Regions from separate parts of the Paenibacillus glucanolyticus genome, predicted to be linked through region 2. Evidence: predicted binding sites of a transcription regulator. Region 2 holds the regulator's gene; each other region holds the start of a gene.
What was found. The regulator LexA, encoded in region 2, represses DNA repair genes until DNA is damaged. The targets are predictions, from matches to a motif close to CGAACATATGTTCG.

Region 1 (7,569 bases), 710 kb from region 2:
CGATGACTGCAGCGCTGCTGTGCATGAGCGCGGTCAGCAGCGTTCCGGCGGCAATGCCCCAGAGGACGCTTCGCGAAGCATGGTCGAGAAACCATTGGAACACGCCAAGGCTTTGAAGGGTGGGGCCGATGGATTGCATGAATTGAATGGCGAGCAGCACAAGCGAGAATCCGGCAACCGCCAAGCAGAGAAACTGACTGCGGATCAGCTTCTCTTTTAATTTGTCATAGCTGGAAGGTACGTGTTCGCTGACGAGTACAGCTCCAATCCATAACATCAGGGAGAGGACAAGGAGGGGCATGGCTGCCTGTCCGATTTGAAGACTGATGAGCTCCGTGGTAACCGTTGTGCCGATGTTGGTGCCTAGAATGATGCCCAGGGTTCCGGCAAAACTCAACAGGCCGGCATTCGCGAATCCTATCGCTAGTACGGTTACAGCGGTGCTGCTCTGGAGCAGTGCTGTTACCGCAGTGCTGGCGATCATGCCCTTGATGGGTGTGGATGTCGCTTGGTGGAGCCACTTATGCAACAGGGGACCGGCCCAGCGCTGGAGGGCAACCTCCATGACCTTCATACCGAACAGGAACAGAACAAGACCATAACAGATGGGAAACCAGAGTGAGGATAGCATGATGTTCTCCTTTTCTGAGGAATAAAGTGTGAGATAATAACGTCGGCCGCGGCGGAAGGATTTGACCGGATCTCTTCGGTAAGACCTCCATCGGTGCTTTTCTTAAGATTATGGAATTTATAACAGTTCACCGAAGCTGAGCGAATTCGATAATCGCAAGAAAAACATCCTTTACACGCTGTCTGTCTTACGCAAAAAACACGTCGGTAGACGCTTTTCTTATTACGTATATGACCCCTGGCGGACATGCATGCCTATAGATATGGCGCAGGGGATAACTTAAGGAGTGAACATACAGTGCCATCGGTTATTTTGGAGCGCAGTCGAAAAAAGAGATTGGAGCAGGGGCATCCCTGGGTTTATAAAAGCGAGATTGCCTCAGTTGAGGGAGAGCCGAAACCGGGGGATCTGGTTTCTGTGTTAAACCACCAAGGGCGGTTTCTTGCCTCGGGTTATTACAATCCGCAGTCTCAAATCACGGTACGCACCGTTTCCTACGAGCCGGTTGAGTTGATGGATCGGGCTTTTTTTGCCGCCCGTTTTCAGGAGTGCCTGAAGCACCGGGAACGGTTTATCGGGGAAGAGAACGCCTACCGGCTGGTATACGGAGAAGCCGATTTTTTACCCGGTTTGATTGTAGACCGTTTCGCTGACGTGCTGGTTGTGCAGCTGCTGACGCTGGGTATGGATCGCTGCCGTGAAGAGATTGTGAGTGCGCTGGTTGAGGTTATGCAGCCAAAAGGGATCTATGAGCGGAGCGACGTATCCGTTCGTGAGCTGGAGGGACTTGAGCTGCGCAAAGGGGTCCTCTACGGAGAGTGTCCGCGCCACGTAACCGTGACGGAGAACGGCCTCAAGATTAAGGTTGATATCGAAGAGGGACAGAAGACGGGATATTTCTTTGACCAGCGTGAGAATCGGGCTTCCATTAAACCGTTAATGACTGGCTGGGGAAGCCGCAGCGGAATTGCGCTTCAAGCAGTGGAATCGGGTGGTGAGCTGAAGAAGGTGCCTGTGAACAAGAGTGGAAAAGAAGTTACTTTTCCATATTGGGACGGAGCCACGGTGCTTGAATGCTTTTCCCATACGGGCAGCTTCACCCTGCATGCTTGCCAATATGGCGCCAAGAAAGTTACCTGCCTCGATATTTCGGAGCATGCAATAGACAGTGCCAGAGAGAATGTCGAACTGAACGGATTTCAGGATCGGGTGGAGTTCGTTGTGGATGATGCCTTCCAATATTTGCGGAACCAGGTAAAAGGACTGGATGAACGTGAACAGCGGGCCAAAGGGGATCAGAAGGTAGACACCTCCAAACCCCTGACAGCAGGAGGCGGCCGTTCCTGGGATGTGGTAATTCTGGATCCACCGGCATTTGCCAAAACCAAGTCAGCCGTCAAAGGGGCTTGCCGCGGATACAAGGACATCAATTTGCATGGCATGAAACTGGTGAACGAGGGCGGTTATTTGGTTACGGCTAGCTGCTCGTACCATATGCGGCCGGATTTGTTCCTGGATACGATCCAGGATGCGGCCCAAGATGCAGGCAAAATTCTGAGATTGGTGGAATGGCGTGCCGCTGGTAAAGATCACCCTCAAATCCTTGGGGTGGACGAGGGGCATTATTTGAAATTCGCTGTGTTTGAAGTGCGCAGCAAATCAAGACTATAGAGCGCTGCCGAATCGTATGGATAAGAAGGATCTTCCAAGTGGTGGGTAAACCATGAGGGGAGGTCCTTTTTCTTATGCACACAATATATTGGAATGGCAATGAAATCCAAACGTATGTTCCATCAAACCGCACTTATGTTATACTAGTAATCAGCATCTTTTTTGATAGAGTGCTAACAATTACAATGGATTTTACATCCTTTTTGGTCAAATAAATCATAGATTCAAGGGTATGATTTCATCGGAACGATATCGTGTTCTCAGGTGAAGGAGTACCCTTTGGCAGACACTGTGGGAGGGGGCATAGCATGAGCGTTCAATTTGTGATCGGAAGGTCAGGCAGCGGCAAGAGCACATTGATCCGTCAAGAGATGATGGATCGACTGGAGCGGGATCCCAGGGGGAATCCGATGATCCTGATCGTTCCGGAGCAGGGGTCCTATGAAGCCGAACACGCACTCGTGAATGCGGGAGGCATACGGGGCATGATGCGTGCGCAAGTGCTCAGTTTCCGCCGATTGGCCTACCGGGTCATGCAGGAGACTGGCGGAGCAGCGAAAGTGGCGATCAGTGAAGAAGGAAAACGCATGCTGATGTATAAAATTTTGCGGAGGCGCAAAGAAGAACTGCAGCTATTCGGCGCCTCAGGCGAGCAGCTCGGTTTTGTCGGTAAGCTGAGTGAGTTGTACACGGAAATGAAGCGATACTGCATTGACGCTTCCTGTGTGGAGGAGCAGCTGAGCCAGATGATGTCGGGCTCCGGAAATTCTCCGATGCTTCGCCGAAAGCTGGAAGATATCGTAACTGTATTCCGTGATTTCGAACTCGAGATATCGCGGCTGTACACGGATGAGGAAGACACACTCGCCTCACTGGCGGAGGGCGTGGCGGACTCAGAATACATCAAGCGTGCCGACATCTGGATCGATGGCTTCCATGGCTTTACCCCGCAGGAGTATCGGGTGCTCGGGGAGCTTATCCATCATGCCAATCACGTCACGATAGCTCTGACACTCGACAAACCTTATATGGATGGGGCTGTTCCACATGAGCTGGATTTGTTTCATCCTACCGCGGTGACGTACATAAAGCTGAAAGGAATTGCCGATGAGTTGGGAATGGATGCGGAACACCATATGCTGCATCCTGAAGTGCCGCCGAGGTTTCAGGATTCCCCAGTGCTGGCGCATCTTGAGCGCGGTTATGACCGGAAGAAGCGCTGGACGGGAGCTTATGGAGACGGGAATCATGAGGACAAGGAGAACGGCCGCAGAGAAGGGCTGCTTCTTCATGCTGCCAGCCATCGCCGGGCCGAAATCGAAGGGGCACTTCGAGAGATGCTGCGCTTGGCGCAGGAGGAAGGAGCGAGATTCCGGGAGATGGCGGTATTCGTCCGGAATATGGGAGATTATGAGCATCTGGTAGGCCCGTTATTCAAGGAATACGATATTCCTTATTTTCTGGATCAGAAGCGGAGCGAACTGCACCATCCGTTAGTTGAATTCATTCGCTCGGCTCTGGATGTCATTGGGCGAAGATGGCGTTATGAGGATGTGTTCCGCTGCGTGAAGACGGATTTGCTGCTTCCGCTGGACGGCTCCCTGAACCGGGAGGATATGGACCGGTTGGAGAATCATGTGCTCGCTTCCGGGATTCATGGTTACCGCTGGACGGATGGCCGTCCGTGGAAGGGGATTCCAAGTCTCTCTCTAGAGGATGGAGAAAACGAGGTGCTCAATCTCGACAGCATGCAGGCTATTGAATACGCAAGAAGGGTCATCGCAGAGCCGCTTCATGCGTTCGAGAAACGGATGAAAAAGGCTGCGACCGCCATGGATCAGAGTACGGCAGTTTATCGCCTTCTGGAGGAGTGCGATGTACCTGAGAAGCTGGAGCTGCTCAGCCGGGCCGCGTTGGACGCAGGACGTCCAGAGGAAGCCAGGGAGCATCGCCAGGTATGGGGAGCCGTGCTTGACCTGCTTGACCAGATTGTGGAGATGATGGGTGCAGAGAAGCTGAGCACGGAATTGTTTACAGGGGTGCTGGATACGGGTCTCACTGAAATGAAGATGGCCCTTGTACCACCCTCTCTGGATCAGGTGCTTATCGGAAGCATGGACCGGACACGAACGGGCGGGGTGAAGTATGCTTTTCTGCTCGGCATTAACGATGGCGTTCTTCCAGCCCAGTTTCAGGATGACGGCATTTTGACAGAGCCGGAGCGGCTCCATCTCGAAGATCGCGGGTTGGAGCTTGCCCCGAGTATATCCCGCAGACTGCTGGATGAGCGCTTCCTGATCTACAACGCGCTTACTTCAGCCAGCGAGCAGCTGTGGGTCAGCTATCCTGCTGCAGTTGATGAAGGCAAGACGTTATTGCCTTCCGAGGTGATCCGTCATCTGAAGCTGATGTTCCAGATCGACGAGACACCCCTGTATCCAAGGCCGCATGCCGGGCAATCGGTTCCCGAACAGGAGCGATATGCGGCCCGTCCGCACAAGACGCTTGCGTATTTAACGGGAAGGCTTCGCGACTGGAGGAATGGAGAGGACATTCCGCACATTTGGTGGCATATGTACAATTGGTTTGCTCAGAAGCCGGAATTTCGGCCGCGTCTGGAATCGATGCTCTCTTCATTGTCCTATCGGAATGAAGCGCAGCCTCTTAAGGAAGAGACCAGCAGGCAATTGTATGGAACGAAGCTGCGGACAAGCGTATCCCGGATGGAGCGGTTTGTAGCCTGTCCATTTTCACATTTTGCATCACATGGATTAAAGCTGAGAGAGCGGCAGCTGTATCGACTGCAGGCTCCTGACATCGGACAGCTGTTCCATGCTGCCTTGAGCAGCATGGCAGTGAAGTTTCAATCGGAGCATCGAAGCTGGGGAGACCTGTCGGCAGATGAGTGTCTGCGTGAGGCGGAGGCTACCGTGGATCGGCTCGCTCCGATGCTGCAGGGCGAAATCTTGTTGAGCTCCAAACGGTATGGATATATCTCCCGGAAGCTGAAGAATATTGTGGGCAGAGCTTCCGTTATATTGGGTGAACAAGCCCGGCGCGGCAAATTCGAGCCGATCGGCCTTGAGCTTGATTTCGGTCCCGGCAAGCCGCTGCCGCCGCTGACGTTTGAACTGCTTAACGGGGTGAAGATGGAGGTTGTCGGTCGTATTGACCGGGTGGATATGGCACGTGGCGAGCATGGGATCATGCTTCGGGTCATTGATTATAAATCCAGCCAGAAGGATCTGCGATTGCATGAGGTCTATTACGGATTGTCCTTGCAGATGCTGACCTATCTGGACGTGCTGCTGACGTTTGCGGAGGACTGGCTTGGCGAACAGGCATTGCCTGCGGGAACGCTGTATTTCCACGTTCATGATCCGGTATTGCAATCCGCAAACGGCATGACGCCGGAACAGGCGGCAGAGGAACTGCTCAAGCGCTACAAAATGAAAGGTCTGCTGCTTGCAGACCGTGAAGCCGTTTCCCTCATGGATTCATCCCTTGAAAAAGGCCATTCGGCTATTCTGCCTGTTGCCGTCAAAACAGACGGCAGCTTCTACAGCAGCGCAGCCGTTGCGACGCCGGATCAGTGGGAGACTTTGCTATCCGCAGTGCGGGAAAATATGCTGACGATCGGCTCCAGAATTACCGGCGGCGATGTAGCGATTGAACCTTACCGAATCCAGCAGGAAACAGCTTGCACGTACTGTTCCTACCGGCCGGTGTGTCAGTTCGACGATGCGATTGAGGGCAGCGACTACCAGCTGCTGGGCAAGCCGGGACGCGATCAGGTCTGGGATCTGCTGGGACATCCGAAGGGAGGAGAGAGTCGGTGAGAGAGATGATAGCAAAGCCTGAGGGCAGCATGTGGAGTGATGACCAATGGAAGGCCATTGCACTTTCGGGTGATGACATCCTGGTTGCAGCCGCAGCAGGCTCAGGAAAAACCGCCGTGCTTGTTGAGCGGATCATTCGCAAAATCCTTGACGATACCACAGGGTTCAGTGTGGACCGGCTGCTTGTGGCTACCTTTACCAAGGCAGCGGCAGCCGAAATGCGCGGTCGGATTCGGGAAGCGCTTGAACGCGAGCTGGACCGTGACCAGGACAACGAGCATATCCGGCGCCAGCTCGCTTTACTTGGCAGGGCGTCGATTACAACGCTGCACTCCTTCTGCATGGAAGTCATCCGCCGGTATTATCAGCTGATCCCGCTGGATCCGGGGTTCCGCATTCTGAATGAACATGAGGCGGATTTGATGCGGCAGGATATGCTGGAGGAGCTGTTCGAAGAGAAGTATGGTGAAGCAGAGCAGGACCAGGGCAGTACGTTTCTCCGTTTGGCTGATTGGTTCAGCGGGGAGAGAACGGACGATGCACTGTATCGTCTCGTGCAGCGCCTCTACGATTTCTCGCGCAGTCATTCATGGCCGGCAAGCTGGCTCCGAGACACAGCGGCAAGCTTCCATGTAGCGGATACCGAGGCGCTCGGACAAACAGCGTGGGTTCAGAGTGTATTGGCTGATGCACGTTTAGCATTGAACGGAGCTGCAGGCCTGCTATTGCAAGCGAAAACCATCGCTATGCAGCCCGGGGGGCCAGCACCGTATGTGGATAATCTGAATGAGGATTTGTCGCTGGTGGCCTCTTTGCTTGAAGCCATCGATTCTTCACCGTGGGAATCGTTATACGGTATTTTTCGCGAGGTTTCTTTTGGCAAGCTGAAATCGGTCAGGAAGGACGATGTCCTGCCTGAGCTGCAGGAACGGGTCAAGGAACTTCGGGACCATGTGAAGAAGACCGTAAATGAGCTGAAAAGCGCCTTGTTCGGCCGACCGGCATCAGAATTTCTGCAGGAGCTGCATACGGCTGCGCCGCTGATGCAGGAACTGGCCGAGACGGTTGTTTCCTTTGGCGAGCGATACCGGGAGGCCAAGGCATCCAAAGGCTTGGTCGACTTTAACGATCTGGAGCATTACTGCCTACATATTCTTCGCCATCCGGATTCCGTGCCGGGTCATATGATGCCCTCCGATGCGGCGATGGAATATCGCGAGCAGTTTGACGAAGTGCTGCTGGACGAATATCAGGATACAAACAGTGTGCAGGAAGATATCGTACGATTGATATCCAGAGAAGCGCCGGGAAATCGGTTTATGGTTGGAGACGTCAAGCAGAGCATCTACCGTTTCCGCCTGGCAGAGCCGGGACTTTTTCTTGATAAATACAAAAAATTCTCCTCGGACGTCAACACGTCCCTTGTGG
Region 2 (7,569 bases):
CCAGTGTGTCAAAAATAATATCTTCCGGTGAAACACCATACTTGTTCACGAGCAGATCATAAGAGCGCTGAGCTACCTTCAGCTTGTCGTCACGATGGATCGCCTGGCCGCTCTCATCAATGGTGCCCACTACGACCGCAGCACCGTATTTGTGTACCAAGGGAATCACTTGCTCAAATTTCTCCTCGCCATCTTCAAGGTTAATGGAGTTAATTATCGCTTTGCCTTGCGAGTATTGTAGGGCTAAGTCAATGACAGCCGGATCGGTTGTATCCACCATCAGTGGTACCTTAACCTTTTTCACCACGAGCTCCAGGAATTTGACCATGTCTTCACTTTCTTCACGATCAGGGTCCTGCACACAAACGTCAATAATATGAGCACCGTTCTTCACTTGTGCACGGGCAATCTCGGATGCCTCTTCGTATTTGCCTTCAACAATTAGACGCTTAAACTTGCGCGAACCCAGTACATTCGTACGTTCACCCACCATATATGGGCGGTTTTCTTGCTCAATATAGACAGGCTCGATGCCGGACAATGCCGGTAAATGCGTACCATCCAGCGGACGTGGCAGGAAGGTGTCCATCGTATTCTTTAGCGCACGAATATGATCAGGAGTTGTCCCGCAGCAACCGCCGGCAATATTGAGCCATCCCTTTTCTGCAAAAGCACCCATCTTCTGGGCCAACGACTCAGGGGATTCATGATACTGACCGTTCTCGTCAGGCAGACCAGCGTTAGGATAACAACTGATCGCACTTCTTGACATTTCAGACAAAGACCGGATATGGTCGCGCATGAATTCCGGGCCTGTAGCGCAGTTAAGCCCGATGGATACCGGATTTAAATGTTCCAATGAAATGTAGAACGCTTCAATATTCTGACCGGCAAGCGTGGTTCCCATCGGTTCGATGGTACCGGAAATCATAATAGGAAGGGTAACACCCGTCTTCTCAAACGCCTGGCGAATGCCAATGCTCCCCGCTTTAACGTTCAACGTATCCTGTGAAGTTTCGAGCAGCAGCGCATCAACCCCTCCTTCAATCAAAGCCACGGCCTGCTCCTCGTAACTCTCAATCAACTCGGCAAAAGTCACACCGCCGGTGACGGAGAGCGTCTTGGTTGTCGGCCCCATTGCCCCCACCACATAGCGAGGACTGTCCGGGGTAGAATATTTTTCAACCGCAGCACGCGCCAAATGCGCTGCTTTCAGGTTGAGTTCCCTGGCAAGCTCCGGAACATCATATTCAGCAAGGACAACGGAGGTTGAGCCAAATGTATTCGTTTCAATCAGGTCTGCACCTGCTTCAAGGTATTGTTCATGTATTTTCTGAATGACATCCGGCCGATGAATGACCAGCATTTCATTACAACCGTCCAGCTCCGGGCCGCCAAAATCTTCTGCCGAGAGGTCCTCTTGCTGTATCATGGTGCCCATGGCACCATCAAGAATTAATATTCGTTCCTTAAGTACTTCTTGTAAGCTAGGCTTGTTCAACTCATAAACCTCCCCGGAAAACGTTAAATCTTAGTGTATCAGAATATTTTTCAATAGAAAAGCTGAAATATGCGTTGTTACTCGGGCAAATCAACATTTGCAGATGACAAACGCGGTGAGGGGGGCTATAATACATATTAATCCAACGGGAGAAAGAGGGTTAGAGCTATGGCAGAGATTGTAATTCGCAATACGAACGAACGTATTACCGGGGAAGAAAATGTTCGGGAATTCCTGAATAACCAAGAGGTTGTTTACGAGCACTGGAATATGGAAAAACTCCCGGCAGCGCTTCAAGAAAATTTCAAGCTTAGTGATGACGATAAGAAGCGCATTTTGGACATCTTTGATGTAGAGATTCGCGACCTGGCTGCAAGACGCGGCTACAAAATTTGGGATGTCATCACACTTTCCGAGTCAACGCCCAATATAGAGGACCTGTTGAAGAAATTCGAAGAGGTTCACACGCACTCGGAAGACGAAATCCGTGCGATTGTCGGCGGTAAAGGGATCTTCATTATTAAAGGTTCTGACGATGTAGGATACTTTAATGTTGAGCTTGAGCCCGGCGATGTCATTTCCGTTCCGGAAAACACGCCTCACTTCTTCACATTGATGGAGAACAAACAGATCATCGCAGTTCGTCTCTTCATTGAAGAGAACGGATGGGTAGCTACACCGGTAGCGGATCCCCAGTTCCAATAAAACTGCAATGGTTGATTGAATAGGAAAATAAAATAAGGCAGCGCAACCATCCGATTCACGGATCCTGCACTGCCTTATTTTATTGTGTTGCATTACTCCATTACTCCGTTACCGTGAGTTCCTTCAACGGCATCGAGTGCTGTCCTCTTGCAGTGACGTGCGAAACGATACGATACGTTCCGGCATCGGGGAAGGTTTTTTCCATTTGGTATACCCCATCCTGATCGTGCTTAACCGGCACCTTCGCCTGTACGCCTCCACCTTCGAGTGTTACTTCAAATTCCACATCATTCGCATCTTCCACCGGATTGCCTGCTTGTGTCACCTTTGCTTGAATTAATACCTTCTCACCAGCCTGAATGCTCTCCGGCGTCAACGTCAGTTCTACAATGATAGGCTCTGCCATCACATCATCGCTGTATTCCGCTTGGCTGTCACTGCATGCAGCAAGCGCAACAGCCATAAGTACCATCGCTGCAAACAAAGCCACCTTTTTCGTTGTCATGCCTAACACCTCTTTACGATATAATGCTATGTATGGTTCATCCACGTAATGGTCAATGCCAATCTGCGTAAGCTTACTATCCATTATATCGTATTAACCTTTTTTTTCTATCTCATACAGCTTACAATTGTGTGACGTTTGTCACAGGCGGTAATCAACAACAAACCTCAGGCGACAGAACCAACAAAAAACAGCCCCGGATCGCATAATCTGCTTCAGGACTGTTTCTATGTACGATAACGTATCGATGGATATTTATATACTTGTAATTTACAAATTCCTCAAAATGCCGTGCAGTTCGGATAAATGCTTGATTTCAAACTTCGGCTGTATACCCGGATCATGGGGACGATCGACCCGATTGATCCATACGGTATGGAGCCCAGCCGCATTGCCGCCCTTAATATCCGTTGTCAGTTTATCCCCGACCATAACAGCTTGATCGGCCTCCACACCTAACAGATCAAGTGCATGCTTGAATATGGAGACATCTGGCTTACCCTTGCCGAAATCGCCGGAAATGATAATATGATCGAAATATGGGACCAGCTCCGGGACGCCATCCAGCTTCTCCTGCTGCAGATCAGGACTTCCGTTCGTAAGAAGCAGTAATTTCACGTTGCCCTGCAATTCCTTCAGAATTTCAAAGGTCTCTTCATATACATAGGGTCTTGTTCGACGTTCTGAAGCAAATCGTTCAGCCAGCTTCTCAGCCAACGACTCATTATCCACACCCACGCGAATAAGTCCCCGGCGCCACGACTCTTTGCGGTAAACGGGTGCAAGTTCCTGAAGTTTCCTGAATTCCGGCTGTGCTCCAGCCGTAAAATTCGCCCACAAGCCTTCAAACGGATTAATTCCGATCATTTTAGTAAAAGCAAACGTATCATACGATTCATATAATGCTCTTGCTTCCTCCCTGACCGCAGACAGCAGTTCAGCTGCATTGACGCCGGTTTCCGCTGCCCCCGCTTGGCTTGTCACTTCGAAAGCCTCTTCCACACTTCGTTCGTCCCACAATAACGTATCATCCAAATCAAATAACACTGCAGCTATCGGCATTTCTCTCCCACTCCCCATATTGACTGTTATCTGCTCTGTCGATTAGTCATGCTCCACTGGAATTTGATGAGTTTTGGCAAACTCCTCCAGCCTCTCGCCCATCGCTTTGGTATCATAAAGATTCATCATGCGTGAGAACACCCAATTGCCCGCTTTCCCTTTGCCCTGGATAACCACGGAACCCGAAGCAATTTTGATCTTCTCGATGTCAGATACAGCCAAACGGCGTTCCCGGTTGAATTTCATCGTGGATACAGAGGCACGCTCTATCTTCAAATAAGGCTTACGCAAGAAAATCATAAGCGCCAATAGAATATACAAACTGACACCCACCCAGTTCAACACATCATTGCTTCCTCCTGTTGCCCCAGACGTTGCAGTGCCCAGAAGGGCGTACAGCCCGGCAAGCGCAACGAGCACTAACGGCAGAACGTATTTACGTCCTTTAAACACATCACTCTTATCGGAGATGGTGGAACCTTGGTACGAGGACAGCCCTTGCTTCTTACGCTGCTTGTTGAGTTGTGACATATTCTTGTTGACTTTTCTTTCCCATGATCGTGACATATGGTTCCCCCTGGACTCAATTTCAATATGATTTAAACCATATAAACTTGGGAAACCGTGTTCAATTCTCTACAAATGAACCGGCATCCCAAATGTTATAATTCTATCCTTCTATCTGCCCATTAATTCTCTGATCAGATCATGAGACAGTTTTCATAGACTACTGCTTTAATCGTGGGCCGCCTTTTTCTTCATTTTCATCTACCCATTCAATCGATTCAAGCTGTTGTCTAAAGTTACTACGAATATTGTTAAGGTATATTTCCCGAAGCTCAGCCCGTTCCTTCTGCTCTTCTTCGGTCAACCCTTCACTCTTCTGTTTTCTTGCTAATACATTAATGCGTTCCACCAAAGTATCAATATCCATGCCTTCTCCTCCAATTCCAATATCATTTATAACTTAAACATGTGAAAAAGAGCTTGTCAAGGAAACCGCACCCTTGCAAACTCTCATTAAGAATAAATATGAATGTATGATCAGTATGAATGGGTTCTCCCCATCATTAACAATAGAGTATTAGTAATTAGAAATACACAATACGCGTTAGAATGGATTGCTCATTACATTACCACACCGGTAATGATAACACCTCTCCTGCCTGTATGTCAGGACCTTTCAAACCGTTCGTTCTTCTAATACTATCAATATATACGCGCGTATCCATATCAGCTGGTTTATGAAGGGAAGCGATACGCCATAAACTATCGCCGGATTGAACAATGACCAACTTCTCACCTGTCGGCTTCTCCATTCCCCCGGCAAAAACGGAATAGGCCCCCGTCCAAAAGGATGCAACAATCAGCAGAATGAATAGAAGTTTAATTAAGGGGATGGAAGTCATTCTGGATTTCAATTGATAGACCCAAGTCACCGAAGACTTCTCCGTTCGCACAGGAACGTTCTCATAAATACTACGGTATGTACTGTATTTCAACATGGAATCATCATCTCCCAAACAAGTGTTCTCTTATGAATTCATAATAACACGAACATTTGTTTGATACAATACCTAAAAGAACATTTGTTCTATCTTTTTTTAGAACTTATGTTTGTACGAACGGAAGTTCTATGTTATAATTTTCCCAAACGTTACTAAATGGGGTTGATACGGCATGTCGAAAATATCCAGCCGCCAGCTGGCGATCTTAGAGTTTATCCGCAACGAAGTTCGTAGCAAGGGTTACCCGCCTTCTGTCCGGGAAATCGGCGAGGCTGTAGGACTAGCTTCCAGTTCAACGGTCCATGGGCATCTAGACCGATTGGAGAAGAAAGGCCTGATCCGCCGTGACCCTACGAAGCCAAGAGCGATCGAACTGCTTGGCCAAGAAGAATCCGATAGCGCTAATCTGTTTACCCACACCATTGCCAGAGTGCCTGTTGTCGGTAAAGTCACTGCAGGCGTACCTATTACCGCCATGGAGAACATCGAGGATTACTTCCCTCTCCCTCAGCATTATGTAGGCGACGATAAGGTATTCATGTTATCTGTTGTTGGTGACAGCATGATTGAAGCTGGCATACATAGCGGTGACTATGTCATTGTTCGCCAGCAGCAAACTGCAGACAATGGGGACATTGTAGTAGCGATGACAGAGGAAGACGAAGCAACCGTAAAGACCTTCTACAAAGAGAAGGACCACGTTCGCTTGCAGCCGGAGAATCCTACTTACGAGCCCCTGCGCCTGAATCATGTAACCATTCTCGGCAAAGTCATCGGTCTCTTTAGGGATGTACACTAACTTCATATATCAATGAACAAGAGGTTACCTCCTTAGTTGGATGGTAACCTCTTGTGCTACGTTATTTAATCCTTAAGATTTCCGGTCCTTGCGCAAGACCATCACCATGGCATTTTGCCTAAGATCTAATTGATACATTCTCTCAGCCATATTATATTCAGGCGAGCCTTCCCCGCCTGGACCCTCCGTAGACTTCAGAACAAGCTTATTATCTTTCACCGTAGGTGTAGTGCCCGGTCTGTAATAGGACGTGCTGGCTCTAGAAAACTCCTCCTCAAATTGCAGCTGCACCGCCTTACCACTCCCATGCTCCACCGCAAATGCATAGATTTGTATTCCGTGACAGTCCTTATATTGCGGGGCGAGTATGAACACATCCGCTTCCTGAAAAGGCAATCGAATCATCTGAAGAGCAGCGGAAGTTGGTTGTATGAAGGTGAGATCCTCAAGGACAACCACATCCTCCGAGGTCCCCTCTGCCGCGTACTTCACTTTGTAATCCCCTTTAAACGACAGATCCGTTTCGAGTCCGAAACAGCTGGGAGCTCCTAATTCCGTTATCTCTTCCTTATCGATGGCAACTACCTGTAACGTTCCTTCATCCGTTGTACCTTCTGCGCGAATCGTCTCCGTCACAGATGGGGATGGTCCCCCCCCTGCCGTATGCTGTTGTACCGTACGTTCCCCCCAAGGAAACTGAATCAATAGCAGTAGAGTGACAAACAATAGCACGCCAGTCATACCAACACGTAAATATGGACGACGCTTTGATCTATGGCTACCTTGGGTCAGTGACACCTGTACCTTATTTTTCATCTCGGCGGTAAATGGTTCATTTTGAAAAGGACCTTGTTGCGCTCGCTCGTACCAATCAGGCTTTTCCTCATTCATAACCAGAATTCTCCTTTAACATGTTCTGCACTTTTTTTCTCGCCCGATACAGCCTGGATTTAACCGTACCAGTCGCTACGTTTAGAAGCTCCGCTATCTGAGTGATCGGCATTTCGTAGTAAAGATCTAGAACCAGCACCTCCCTGAACTTTCTTGGCAGACTCATAATCATCCTCCATATCTCATCCGTATACTGACTTTCCATATATTCCGCTTCAGCTGACCGGCTCTGGTCATCCAGACGCGGCTTGTCCTGCAAGGTCACTTTCCGCAAGAAAAAAGCCTGTTTGTGCCGGAACGCCGTATGTCTTGTAATCGTAAGCAGCCATGTCTTTAACGTCGACTGCCCACGAAACGTATGTATTCCATAATAGGCCTTAATAAAAACCTCTTGGGCAATGTCATCAGCAAGAGCATGTTGCTTGGTCAAAAAATAGGCGTAATTCCATATATCATTTCCATACTGGTTCATCATTTCATTCAAGGTTTGTGTATCCATCTTCGACATTTGTGTTACGTATTCAAGCTCCAACCGATTCACCTCATCTAATTAGAGTCATTGAAGCGAGTAAAAGTTCCCTAATTTTGATAAATAAAA
Region 3 (7,569 bases), 2.9 Mb from region 2:
GTCTCGGCATGGAGATCGACTTCTCCTACAAACCATATGCAGACGGGTCGTTCTTCTTCGGGAAGGCGGGATATTCGTTCCGCAATGGTATTCACCCAGGTCTGCATCAGACGAATGCCGTCTGCTTCTATACGTACCGGGGCTTCTTCCTGGCGCTCTACACTTGCGGCGAATAATGCCGTGTACACTTGTCCCCGCCTGGCATCCAGCAGCGGAATAACCCAGTGGGTTCCCTTCTCAGCCGAAGCTGAATCCCACCCGGATTCCAGGCCTCCCCATGCCAAGGCATGCAGACTGGATATTCCAACGACCGAAATGTGGTTGGCCCATGCCAACGTTTTTGCCGCAGTTACCGCAATCCGGATACCCGTGTATGAACCCGGGCCGATCCCGACAGCAATGCCCTCGATCTGGTCCATACCAACTCCAGCTTCTGCAAGCGCTTGTGCCATCACCGAGTGCAGATGCACCGAGTGGTTGCGGTCCGCATTCGTATTCACTTCTGACAGCAGCTTGTCCTTCTCCATCACGGATACCGCAAGCGATGCCGTAGACGTATCCAGCGCCAAAAACCGCTGCTGCGGCTTCGTGTCATTGTTGTTCATTCATGCTACCCCATTTTTCATTCAAATCCCGGCACCACTCACCATAGGGCTCGCCTAGGCTTGTGAGTGTGATGTTCCGGTGAGCTTCCCCTGTCGTTTCTAGATGGATATGCAGATACCGCTCAGGCATCAGCTCGGTGATCAGGCTGCTCCACTCCACGAGGCAAACCCCTTCGCCAAAAAAGTATTCGTCCAGTCCAAGCTCATCCGCTTCATCCACCGATAACCGGTACACATCCATATGGTAGAGCGGCAGACGCCCCTCATATTCTTTGATAATTGTAAATGTCGGGCTATTCACAACCCCGTTCACACCAAGATGCTGTGCAAATTGTTTGGAAAATGCCGTTTTTCCTGCTCCAAGATCTCCATCTAGACCGATGACCGTCCCTGCTTCGGCCCGCATGGCCAGCCATGCAGCCAGCTGCTCCGTCTCCTCCAGACTGCTTGAAGTCATTCGAAACTGGCCTTCCGTACGGCCATTGTTCACAGATAACCCACCCTTTATTTATTTAGCCCATATCTAAAAATACTTGATCTTCATTATATCGGTCCTCCCAATCCGCTGCAAGAAAATGAGTATTCCCGATTCACAGAGGTGAAAAAAGATACGCGTTAACTAGGTTTGGAAGACTAATACTATGTAGTCACAGATCAAACATTATAGTTGTACCGGAACAAAGATACACTATGAATAATGACACCGTAACCCCCTGATCTGCTGACTGGCGATATCCGATTATTTTTCAGGGGGGATTACTTAACGGACGAATCCAGCACAAACACACCTTATCCGGGTTCCGGCGTCATGGAATCTCGACCAAGGTGTGTTGTTTTGGTGTTCATGCTCATGTTGTATTCATACTGCTTCTCGGAAGCAGATACCCAGCGGGAAACTATTCCCCTTCTTTCAACCGGTCAACGTTGACCGTCATCGTATTGGTTGGTCGGGAACCCACCTGGACCGTAGCCATCCCGTTCTGCTGATCCACATGCTCGATCCACACCGACTCCCCTTCCAGGTTGACCTTATGCGTATCCTTCGAGTTGAAAATTTCTACTGCGCGTTGTACATCCATTCGTTAATCCCCCTTCTCCGTCTCTCTTGGCGACTCGTCCACGACCTCCATTGTATCGGTCGTCGAAGGACCAATCAGCCCGTTGTCCAGCGTGACATTGCCTCCGCCAAGACCTTCGTTGATCATCCGGTCAATATCGAACATTGTAGATTCCCGAGATAGCTCGCTCTCCTCCGAGGTCAGGCTGTTCCAATCCACCATTTCACCGTTGACCGGCTGCGCAGCGGAATGATCAGAAGCCCGGTCCTTCTGTATCTCTTCTGACGTATTGGTTTCATTAGGCTCCATCATGATGAAGATTACCTCCTTATGCGGGCAGAGTTCATCGTCAATATGCCTCAAAACAGTTCTAATTATGCAATCCGGGGCTATAACTCATACTAGAGTCTTTTTTTGGGCACACTAATAGAGGTAATTCAAAAAGTCATCTTTTGATCACGAAGCAGCACATGAAGCTTAATCGACATCGAATTTTGAATTCAGACGGGCCTTCCGGTGCTCACGTAGGTTTTGCCTACGCTCCGCTCCTCAGTCCCTACCTTCATCCAACCTTCTCGGTGCTGAAAACCTGACTTTTTGAAACACACCATTTATAGTCGGAGTAAATAGCGTTTACTACACCGTCATACTCAAACATATTAGAATTTGATAGGAGGTTTCATAGAATGCATACGGTATGGAAGGGCGCTATCAGCTTTGGTCTGGTGCATGTGCCTGTCAAGATGTTCTCGGCTACAGAAGACAAGGATATTTCTATGCGTTACATTCACAAGGAATGCGGCAGCCCGCTCTCTTACATTCGTAAATGCCCTGTATGTGAAGAGGAAGTGGCCTGGGAGGAGATTACGAAGGGGTACGAGTATGAGAAGGGCAAGTTCGTGCTCTTTGAAAAAGAGGAGCTGGATCAGCTCGCGGAACAGAACAGTAAAAACATTACCATTCTGGACTTTGTGGATTTGACCGAAATCGACCCGATTTACTTTCAAAAAACCTACTACCTCTCGCCGGACCAAGCCGGCGCCAATGCCTATCGGCTGCTGCTGGAAGCGATGAAGCAGTCTGGCAAGATCGGCATCGCCAAAATCGCCATCCGCTCGAAGAGCAGCCTTGCCGCGATTCGGGTGCTGGACGAATGTCTTTCGATTGAGACCATATTCTATCCCGATGAAATCCGCCCGATCTCCCAAGTACCGAACTTGCCTGAGAAAACCGAGGTCAATTCCAAGGAGCTGGATATGGCCAAACTGCTGATTGATCAGCTATCGACTCCCTTCGATCCTGAGAAATATACCGATGATTATCGAGAGCGTCTGCTGGATCTTATCAACAGCAAAGTATCCGGCGAAGAGATCAAGATAGCTCCTGCCCGTCAGGAGACCAATGTCGTCGATCTGATGGCTGCCCTTCAGGCCAGCATCGAAGCTGTGAAGCCGATCGGAACGGACCCCGGCACGAAACCGAAACCGCGTAAGTCCACCCGGAAAACCGCGGCCAAGGAGCCTGCCGCCAAGGTCAGCGGCGGTGAAGCGGATACGGATGCACCGAAGCCGAAGCGCCGGAGCACTAAATCCAAGAAATCCGATTCTGATTCCTGATCGGCATGGGACAGCTGCAGAATATGCTGCCTAAGGAGCCAATGGCCCCAATCTCGACGGAACAGATCACCACGGGTGAGGAGTGGGGATACCAATTGAAATGGGACGGCGTGCGAATTCTGGCCGGAGTAGACCCTAGCGGCGTATCCCTGTACTCCCGTAAGCTGTTGGATAAAACCTCCCTGTATCCCGAAGTCGTTCAGGCATTATCCGGGCTGAATGAACGGCGTCTTCTCCTGGATGGTGAGGTTGTCTACTTTCATCCGGAATTAGGTCGACCCGTGTTCCAGAAGGTTCTCCAGCGGGAGCGCTCGCGTGCCATCAGCACGCACGCTCCTCTGTTCACGTATGTCTTGTTCGACATTCTGGTGGACGGCGACCAGGACCTGCGCAAGCTTCCTTATCTTGAACGCCATCACCGGCTGAAGGAAGCCGTTTCCGCCACGCCGGGTCTGCTGATCGCAGATCTGTTTCTTGAGGGCGAGCATTTATGGAATTGGGCCGAGGAACGAGGCTGGGAAGGCATTGTAATGAAGCGCCTCAGCTCTCCATATCGCGAAGGCAAGAAGCATCGGGATTGGTACAAAAAGAAAATTGCCGTTAACATGAAAGCCACGGCTGTTGGACTCATCATGAGGGAGGGCCGCGTAGCCAGCCTGGTTATTGCCGATGACGAGGGCAGCTATATCGGCAGAGCATCCCTCGGGCTTAATGAACAGACCAAAAAAAAGCTGCTGCAGTATGCGGAAAGCCACCAGGCTGGGGCCGCTTGGCACGCACTCCATAATGACCTGAAAAAAGAACAGCTTGCCTGGCTCAGTCAGCCGCTGACGGTGCAGGTTACATTTCTCGAGTGGAGTCAGGACGGCATGATGCGCCATCCCAAACTTGTCTCGATTGAGGGGGTGTAAGCAGCATGGCCCGTACCGTCAAAGGAACCTTGAACATTGAAGGTCAGGAGATTCAAATTACCAATCCGGACAAACCGCTGTGGCCGGAGGTCGGCATTACCAAGGCCATGTATTTGCAAAAACTCGCAGCGATATCGCCTTTCCTGCTTCGATATTGCCAGGGAAGGCTGCTGACTACCATCCGATACCCGCATGGGGTGCAAGGCGAATCGTTCTATCAGAAAAATGCGCCGGAGCCGCTGCCTCCTTTTGTGCACACCTATGTGCATGAGAACATTAATTATGTGCTGCTGAATGGATTGCCCGAGCTGCTCTGGCTCGGGAATCTGGCTGCACTTGAGTTTCATCCGTCGCTGCATTTGGCAGGCAGCGATCAGCCCTGCGAATGGATGATTGATCTGGATCCGACCCTGCCAGAGGAACCCCGGATCATGGAGGCAACTGCAATCGTTGGCAATGTGCTGAACTCCTTGGGGCTGAACTCTGTGCCAAAAACCTCCGGCGCAACCGGGGTTCAGATCATCGTCTCGATTCCGGCAGGCGTAACTTTTGATGAGCTTCGCGCAGTCGGTCAATTCGTAGGCCAATATGTGACGGAGAAATTCCCTAAGCTGTTCACCATCGAGCGGCTTAAGAAAAATCGCGGCGATAAAATCTATTTCGATTATCTACAGCACTATAGCGGAAGAACCCTTGCTGCTCCTTATACACCTCGGGCGCGCAAGCTTGCGACCGTCTCTACCCCGCTGACCTGGGAAGAGGTCCATCGGGATGTTTCGCCTACAGAATTCCACCTGCTGAACATTGTAGAGCGACTGCAAGAAAAGGGGGATCTGCTGCAAGCATTGCCTCCGCAACCGATCGAAAATGTCATCCGTCACCTGTCATCCCAAGGAAAGAACGCGTCAAAAAGGAAAGGCTAGCTGCTCAATATCCGGCATCAGTTCCTCCCGGGAAACTGGCACAGCCGGTTGGGGCAGCTTTTTCGGCTTTGGAGATCCAGCCATGTCTGGCTGTGGCAGATGAAGATTATGACCCCCTTCGTCCGATATTTCGAATGGTTGAGAGAAGCCCGAATTCGTCCCATTCGCACCCGTGATGGCAGCAGGCTCCCGCTTGCTCTGACCGCTCAGATCATATTCGCTGAGCAGTCGGGCCGCCATCGACTTAAAAGCATGAACGTAGTGTTCTTCTGCATAGGCGCCTTGCCTATATAATTCGCGATAAGACTGAACCACATCGGGGAACTGGTTTTTAAGCGTCTCGATATACCATTTCTTCACATCGCGAGACAGCCTCAGCAATGAGATCATGGCAAAAGAAATGCCCCTCTCCTTCGACTGGGACAAAAGCTCCTTCAACTCTGATTCATCATCCGTCAGAAAAGGCAGCACGGGTGCAACAAACAGTCCTGTCGTTATGCCGGCTGCCGATAAAGCGCGCATCGCTTCAAGCCTGCCCCCTGGGTGCGGTGATGCAGGCTCCAGCTTCCGGATGATGTCCCCGTTCAGCGTATTCAAACTGATGTTGACCGACACATTCTCCATCCGGGTCAAAATGTCCATGTCCCTCAGCACGAGTGGAGAGCGCGTTGTAATGCTGGTAGAGATACGGTATTTGGCGAGCAGCTTCAAGCATTCCCGCGTGATTCCCTCTTTGCCCTCGATCGGCTGATACGGGTCCGTTGCCGTACCGATCGTAACCTGTCCAATGGATGTGCGCATCGCTTCAATATCATGATCAAACTTCCTCGCCGCGCTCAATAGCTGCTTCTCCAGTGCTTCGGCCGCATTTGCCTTCATAAAGATATGATGCTGGAATTCGTCCTCTGCCCCCATGCCGATAAACGATTGAAAAGCACGGGCATAACAAAAACTGCACCCATGTCCGCAGCCACGATACGGATTAATGGACCAATCGAAGGGCATCCTCTCTTCTTTCACCCTGTTTAATGTTTGTTTAGTGGTTATGCGTTCGTATTGCGTATGAGCCATTCCTCTTCCTCCCCTCGGATACTGCCATGATAAAGGTTGGGTATACCCTTAATTTTAACAAACATATGTTCCTATTATAAGTGGAACTTACTGGATTTACAAATAAAACTCCAGTTCACATCGTCAATAAAAAAACGTTAACTGAATTCTCATACTCGCTAAATAAAAAAAGTTCCACCCGCTGTTAAACAACACGGGTGAAACCTATATATCGGTATCATATTAATGGATTGCCTTCTTCTTAAAGCGACCGCCCTTCACATCATGGATGTTGCCGATGGCAACAAAGGCTTGGGAGTCCCAGTCTTCCACAATGGATTTCAGCTTCGCTTCCTCCAGGCGGGTAATTACAACAAAAATGACCTTCTTGCTATCGCCCGAGTAAGCACCCTCTCCATCCAGATAGGTAACGCCGCGTCCCAAACGCTGGGTCAATGCATCACCAATCTCCTTATGCTTGTCACTGATAATCCAAACCGATTTGGATTGATCAATACCTTCAATCGTAATATCAATCAGTTTAAACGCCAGGTAATAAGCAATGAGTGAATACATGGCATGATCCCATCCGAAAACAAAACCTGCACTGCCCAGAATAAACACATTGATGAACATCACGATTTCACCGACAGAGAACGGTGACTTCTTGTTGATCAGGATAGCCACGATTTCCGTTCCATCCAGGGAGCCACCGGATCGGATAACTAAGCCAACCCCAATACCGAGGAGAACGCCACCGAACACGGCCGCAAGCAGCGGATCGATCGTAAGCGGGTCGACTGGATGAAGGAAATAAGTGCCAATGGACATGACCAATACGGCGTATAGCGTGGATAGAGCAAACGTTTTTCCGATCTGTTTATATCCTATAAACAAAAACGGAAGGTTGAACAAGGTCAAGAATATCCCCAGCGGAATTTCTGTGATATGAGAAACCATAATGGATACCCCGGTAATTCCTCCGTCAATAATCTTGTTCGGCACCAGAAATATTTCGAGCCCTATTGCCATCAATACCGCACCGAAAGTTAAGAACACCAGACGGCGGAGAATCTTCAAAGTTGCTGAGCCTGCTTTGGGATTCTCCGGCTTCTGCTGCTCCGCTTTCACTTGTGCAAGAATCTTCACATCAATTGACATAAATCTCCCCCGTTCAACTTATGGAAACTAAGTTAATATATATTTATAAGTGGAACTTATATAAATATTCTATCATATAAATAAAAGCTGGACATCCAAATTTCAAAGTTCTTCCTCCTTTTTACTTGCTTTCTATTAAATATGACATTCGATGTAATATATTACAGTTATAGAAGTGGCGACAGCATGCGGCATAATATTTCCGCTGCTTTCTGCCATCTTCCCCGCTGCCGAAATGCCTCCGC

Region 1: the regulator LexA is predicted to act here: its motif matches at 2,410-2,423, upstream of addB (helicase-exonuclease AddAB subunit AddB).
Region 3: the regulator LexA is predicted to act here: its motif matches at 6,243-6,256, upstream of WDY75_RS05830 (SPL family radical SAM protein).

What each region holds. Positions count from the first base shown of each region.
Region 1 is NZ_CP147845.1:4,784,449-4,792,017, reverse strand. Features, by position in the region: gene WDY75_RS22575 (Na/Pi cotransporter family protein) at 1-631, opposite strand, end outside; gene WDY75_RS22570 (class I SAM-dependent rRNA methyltransferase) at 929-2,302, shown strand; gene addB (helicase-exonuclease AddAB subunit AddB) at 2,611-6,141, shown strand; gene addA (helicase-exonuclease AddAB subunit AddA) at 6,147-7,569, shown strand, end outside.
Region 2 is NZ_CP147845.1:4,077,019-4,084,587, forward strand. Features, by position in the region: gene metH (methionine synthase) at 1-1,501, opposite strand, end outside; gene WDY75_RS19060 (cupin domain-containing protein) at 1,670-2,206, shown strand; gene WDY75_RS19065 (FixH family protein) at 2,307-2,711, opposite strand; gene WDY75_RS19070 (HAD family hydrolase) at 2,982-3,773, opposite strand; gene WDY75_RS19075 (hypothetical protein) at 3,816-4,340, opposite strand; gene WDY75_RS19080 (DUF896 domain-containing protein) at 4,501-4,707, opposite strand; gene WDY75_RS19085 (LysM peptidoglycan-binding domain-containing protein) at 4,907-5,278, opposite strand; gene lexA (transcriptional repressor LexA) at 5,454-6,080, shown strand; gene WDY75_RS19095 (hypothetical protein) at 6,153-6,971, opposite strand; gene WDY75_RS19100 (RNA polymerase sigma factor) at 6,964-7,503, opposite strand.
Region 3 is NZ_CP147845.1:1,217,695-1,225,263, reverse strand. Features, by position in the region: gene tsaB (tRNA (adenosine(37)-N6)-threonylcarbamoyltransferase complex dimerization subunit type 1 TsaB) at 1-605, opposite strand, end outside; gene tsaE (tRNA (adenosine(37)-N6)-threonylcarbamoyltransferase complex ATPase subunit type 1 TsaE) at 592-1,062, opposite strand; gene WDY75_RS05855 (H-type small acid-soluble spore protein) at 1,502-1,684, opposite strand; gene WDY75_RS05850 (hypothetical protein) at 1,688-1,975, opposite strand; gene WDY75_RS05845 (Ku protein) at 2,350-3,279, shown strand; gene WDY75_RS05840 (DNA ligase) at 3,321-4,190, shown strand; gene ligD (non-homologous end-joining DNA ligase) at 4,196-5,113, shown strand; gene WDY75_RS05830 (SPL family radical SAM protein) at 5,096-6,184, opposite strand; gene WDY75_RS05825 (YitT family protein) at 6,407-7,324, opposite strand; gene cls (cardiolipin synthase) at 7,492-7,569, opposite strand, start outside.